Regions from separate parts of the Cellulomonas algicola genome, predicted to be linked through region 2. Evidence: riboswitches for the same ligand, from Rfam matches in the RefSeq annotation. Region 2 holds a riboswitch; the other holds the start of a gene.

Region 1 (2,756 bases), on a different contig from region 2:
CTTCGGCGACGGCGACCCCCTCTACGAGCAGTACCACGACGAGGAGTGGGGGCACCCGGTCCACGGGGAGCACGCGCTCTTCGAGCGGCTCGCGCTCGAGGGCTTCCAGTCCGGGCTCGCCTGGATCACGATCCTGCGCAAGCGACCCGCATTCCGCGCGGCCTTCGCCGACTTCGACCCCGAGGTCGTGGCGGAGTTCGGCGATGACGACGTCGCACGCCTGATGGCCGACGTCGGCATCGTCCGGAACCGCGCGAAGATCGAGGCGACGATCGCCAACGCCCGTGCGCTGCGGGACCTGCACGCGCAGGGACGCACGCTCGACGAGGTCCTGTGGTCCCACGCCCCCGACCGGGCCGACCACGTCCGGCCCGCGACCTGGACGGACGTGCCGGCCGTGACCGCGGAGTCCCGCGCGCTCGCGCGCGAGCTCAAGTCGCTCGGCTTCCGGTTCGTCGGACCCACGACCGCCTACGCCGCGATGCAGGCGTGCGGGCTGGTCGACGACCACCTCGCGACGTGCCCGTCGGTCGCGGTAGCGGTGGCGTGACGCGTCCGCGCTGCGTCGGCCACGGTGTTCACCGTGCGGAGAACGCCCGCCTACCAGCGCGGCGGACGCATCCCGGCGGCCGCGGACCATCGCAGCCGACGCATCCCAGCGGCCACCGACGACCGCTCGGCGCGGCGCCCGCGTGAGGCTGCTGCTCCCGTCGAGTGACGCCTCGGCACGCGCCTCCGACCCACTTTCGGGCGGAGGTTAGGATGCCCGGCATGACGGACACGACGGACCCCGACGGGCGGCTCGACGCCGTGCGTGCGGCTGCCGCCGCGATGTCCACGCCGTCGGACGTCGACGCCGAGGTGCTGGCCGCCGTCCAGGACGGTCTGCTCGGTGTCGTGGCGGGTTCGCCGACCTCCTGGTTCGACGTCCCGACGCAGCGCAGCCGGCTCCGGCCCGGTCACCTGACCCCGCGCCGCCGCCGCTGATCCGAGGACGGACCGGACGCCCCTCCGCCCCGCCCTCCTCAGCCCCTCGTCGGGCAACCGTCCGGCACCGCGCGGGATCGATCATCATCATCGACGGGCGACGGCTCGCGGCGGCCACGCAACCCGCGCGACGGACCACGTCGCGGGCGGACGTCGGTGTCTCACCGGTCGAGCAACGTTGCCCACCATGTGGTCGGCGGTCTAGCATCTCGACAACCATCCAGAGCGGCCGAGAGACCTGGCTCGACGACGCCGCAGCAACCCCCCTCCTGGCGAGGGTGTGGGTGCTTCCGCCAGGGTCGATGGAGTGAACGATGCCGCAGCACCCCGCGTGCCCCCGCGACCCCCGCGCGGGCCGACCGACACCGGTCGTCCGGTGAGCGCCCCCGTCGTGGACGCGGCCCCCGGCACAGTCGACGCGACCGGCACCGTCGCCGACGCCGGATCGCGTCGGACGACCGGCCCGCACGTGGTCCCCGACCGCCCGCTCGCCGCGATCGACCGGCCGACCGTGTCGTTCGAGCTGTTCCCGCCGCGCAACCCCGACGCCGCCCCGCGGCTCTGGGAGACGATCCAGCGGCTCGGCGAGGCGCACCCCGACTTCGTGTCGGTCACGTACGGCGCCTCGGGCCGCACGCGCGTCACGACCCGTGCGCTCGTCAGCCGGCTCCTGCGCGAGACGTCGCTCAACCCGATCGCGCACCTCACGTGCGTCGGCACGTCGCGCGACGAGATCACGGCCATCGTCGAGGAGTTCCTCGACGAAGGTGCGCGCTCCTTCCTGGCGCTGCGCGGCGACCCGCCCGCGGGGCAGGACGACTGGCAGCCGCACCCGGACGGCGTGAACACCGCGAGCGAGCTCGTGGAGCTGCTGCGCGAGATCGAGTCCCGCCGGTGCGCGGGCAGCCCGTCGCAGGCGGTCCGCGCCCGCGTCCGGCCGCTCTCGGTGGCCGTCGCGGCGTTCCCCCGGGGCAACGCGGCGACCGGCGGGACCCGCGCGCAGGACGTCGCGTCGCTGCTGGCCAAGCAGGAGGCCGGCGCGGACTTCGCGATCACGCAGGTCTTCTTCGACGCCGAGTCGTACCTCGGGCTCGTCGCCGAGGCGCACGACGCGGGCGTCACCATCCCGATCATCCCGGGCATCATCCCCAGCACGGACCCCGCACGGCTGCTCCGCGTGCAGGACCTCACGGGTGTGCCCGTCCCGCGCGACCTGCTCGACCTGCTCGGGTCCGCGGACGACGACCTCGAGCGGCACCGTCGCGGCATCCGCGCCGGCGTCGACCTCGTCCAGGGCGTGCTCGACGGCGGCGCCCCGGGCGTCCACCTCTACACGTTCAACCAGCACCACGCCGCGCTCGACCTGCTCGAAGGAGCAGGTCTGGACGGCGGGGCCCGCACCGGCCGCAGCGCCGTACCCGTCACGGCCCCCACCGCGACGACCCCCGGCACGCCCGGACCGACCACGACGGCACCCGACCCGACCCACGAGGGACAGACACCGCGATGACCACCACCCCCACGTTCCCCGCCGGCTCCGTCCTGGGCTACCCCCGGATCGGCCCGCGCCGCGAGCTCAAGAAGGCCATCGAGGCGTTCTGGGCCGGTCGCTCCTCGGCCGACGAGGTCGAGGCCGTCGCCGCCGACCTGCGCCGCCGCACCCGCACCCGCCTGGCCGAGCTCGGCCTGCGCACCGACGTGCCGGCGATCCCCAGCGCGTTCTCGTTCTACGACCACGTGCTCGACGCCGCAGCCGTGCTCGGCGCGAT
Region 2 (2,756 bases):
CGTCGCGCGCGGCGGCACGGTGACGTACCCGCCGACGGACCAGCCGTACGGCGTGCGCGAGTACGGGGCGCTCGGGCCGGAGGGGGAGCCCTGGTCGTTCTGGTCACCGCTGCCGCCGCCCTGACGGGTCCAGGGTGTTGCGAACGATGTATCAACGATATATCGTTCAGGACGTTGGCATCGCGCCGCACCCCTCCCGGGTCGTCCCGGTCGAGCCGTGCCCCGCACCCCCGCCGACGCCCACGCACCTGAGGAGACCACCCATGCGACACCACCACGTCCACCACCGCCCCGCCGGTCCCGACGCCTTCGACGAGGACGCCGCCGGCAGCCCGTCCGGCCCGCCGTTCGGACCCGGGTTCGGCCCGGGCTTCGGCCCCGGCGGGCCCGGGTTCGGACCTGGCGGGCCCGGGTTCGGACCTGGCCCGCGCGGCGGCCGCGGCTTCGGCGTCCACCACGGCGGCCCGCACCCGCGTCACGGCGGTCGCCGCGGCGGCCGGGCCGGTCGCGGCGACATCCGCGCCGCGATCCTGCTGCTGCTCGCCGAGCAGCCCATGCACGGCTACCAGCTCATCCAGGAGATCGGCACGCGGTCCGAGGGCCGCTGGCGGCCCAGCCCGGGCGCCGTCTACCCGGCGCTCGCGATGCTCGAGGACGAGGGCCTCGTGACCCTGTCCGCGCAGGGCGGCCGCCGGATGGCGAGCCTCACCGAGGCGGGCGCCGCGTACGTCGAGGAGCAGCGCGACGCGCTCGGCGCGCCGTGGCTCGACGCCCAGGAGCGCCCGGTCCACCCCGGCCGCGCGCTGCGACCCGCCCTGGAGGCGCTCTCGGGCGCCGCGGTCCAGGTCGCCCGCACGGGCACCCCGGAGCAGGCGACGGCCGCGCTCGCGATCGTCGAGCGCGCGCGGCGCGACCTCTACCTCGTCCTGGCCGGCGAGCCGGTCGCGACGGATGGCCCGACGGGCGAGACGGCGACGCCCGAGGCCTGAGCGCGCGACGGCGCCGGCGCGGCGCGCCCGGGGCGCCCGCACGACGACGAGACCCCCGGTGCACCCGCACCGGGGGTCTCGCGCGTCATGACCGACGGGCGCGGACGGCCGGGGACGGGCGTGCCGCCGGTGTGACGAGCGTGACGCCGGGGCGTCGCGTCGCGTCGTCTATCCTGGGACCTGGTTCACGAGCTGCAGCGTCAAGTACCCGGCTGGCTGCACGGCAACCCTCCTGATCGAGCGGGGTGCCCCGGGGCGAGAACCGGTGGTGCGTCACGGCGGCGCCCACAAGTCGACCGGCGCCCTGGCGCCCGAGGAGGACGCATGACCCCGCAGCCCGTCGCCCGCGCGCTCGTCGCCCGGTCGATCGGTGCGCCCGCCCGCGTGACATATCCCGACAGTGCTGGTCGGAATTTGACACGTGTCCAGGACCTTCGCTTCACTGACGCCACCGCCCGGCACTCCGTCGCCGGCGCGCGAGGAAGAGGTCGATCGATGGACACCCGCGAGGCCCGCACCATGACCGCCGCCACGGCCGTCATGTGTCGCATGCCCGCGTGTCCGGCGACCCACGGCCAGCTGGTCTGACACCGGCACAGCGCCGCCACCGTCGCACCTGAGCCGCCGGCGCACCGCGCCGTGCGCCTCGACCGACGGCACCCCGCCGTCCTCGTCCCACCGCCGCACCGGCCCACGGCCACGCGGCCGGCGTCCCACGACGCCTGTCCCTGACCCGCCCGGATCCGTCGGGCACACCGCAAGGAGACCCACCCATGTCCGAGAACGTCCCCGTCCTCCCGGCGAAGAACGGCGGCAAGCGCCGGACCGGCCTCGCCGTCGGTGCGGTCGTCGCCGTCGTCGTCCTCGTCGGCGCGCTCGTCTTCGCGTTCACGCGTCCCGACGCCGACGACTCCGCCGCCGGTGACGGCGCGACCGTCGTCCGCCTCGGCACGACCGACGTCGGCCAGCCGCACTGGGAGATCCTCAAGGAGCTCGCCGCGGAGGAGGGCATCGACCTCGAGATCGTCGGCTTCTCCGAGTACACGCAGCCGAACCCGGCACTCACCGAGGACGAGATCGACCTCAACGCGTTCCAGCACATCCTGTATCTGGCCGACCACAACAACAACACCGGCGACGACCTGCAGCCCATCGGCTCCACGCTGATCGTCCCGCTGCCGCTGTACTCGCAGAAGCACACGGACGTCTCCGAGTTCACCAAGGGCGAGCAGGTCGCGATCCCCAACGACGCGACCAACCAGGCCCGCGCGCTGTTCGTGCTCGAGGAGGCCGGCCTGATCGAGTTCACCGGCGAGCCGAAGGTCCCGACGCCGGACGACGTCGACACCGACGCGTCGACCGTCGTCGTGCGCCCTGTCGAGGCGTCGCAGACCGCGGGCCTCATCGGCGACCCCGACGTCGCGGGCGTGATCGTCAACAACAATTTCGCGACCGACGCGGGCTTCGACCTCGACAGCTACGTCTTCGCGGACGACCCGAACTCGCCGGGGGCCCAGCCGTACATCAACATCATCGCGGCTCGCCCGGACGACGCGGACAACCCGACGTACCAGAAGATCGTCGAGCTCTACCACGACCCGAAGGTGCTCGAGTCGGTCGTCGAGTCGTCCGGCGGCACCGCCACGATCGTCGAGGGCTACGACGCCGCCAAGCTCCAGGACGTCCTGGCGCAGACGCAGGAGAACCTCAAGGCCGCTGGCTGAACCGGTCCGCGCGGTCCGGTCCCCACCACCCCCGGGGACCGGA

The links. A riboswitch is a leader RNA that binds a small molecule or an ion and turns the genes downstream of it on or off. The one in region 2 is predicted to bind S-adenosylmethionine.
Region 1: linked by a shared signal. The riboswitch ahead of KOV94_RS12575 (methylenetetrahydrofolate reductase) and the one ahead of KOV94_RS13505 (MetQ/NlpA family ABC transporter substrate-binding protein) in region 2 are both predicted to bind S-adenosylmethionine.

Annotation. Positions count from the first base shown of each region.
Region 1 is NZ_JAHKSJ010000015.1:105,794-108,549, reverse strand. Features, by position in the region: gene KOV94_RS12585 (DNA-3-methyladenine glycosylase I) at 1-550, shown strand, start outside; gene KOV94_RS12580 (hypothetical protein) at 772-987, shown strand; SAM riboswitch class I at 1,201-1,296, shown strand; gene KOV94_RS12575 (methylenetetrahydrofolate reductase) at 1,364-2,497, shown strand; gene metE (5-methyltetrahydropteroyltriglutamate--homocysteine S-methyltransferase) at 2,494-2,756, shown strand, end outside.
Region 2 is NZ_JAHKSJ010000017.1:26,853-29,608, forward strand. Features, by position in the region: gene KOV94_RS13495 (MerR family transcriptional regulator) at 1-124, shown strand, start outside; gene KOV94_RS13500 (PadR family transcriptional regulator) at 264-989, shown strand; SAM riboswitch class IV at 1,173-1,287, shown strand; gene KOV94_RS13505 (MetQ/NlpA family ABC transporter substrate-binding protein) at 1,763-2,713, shown strand.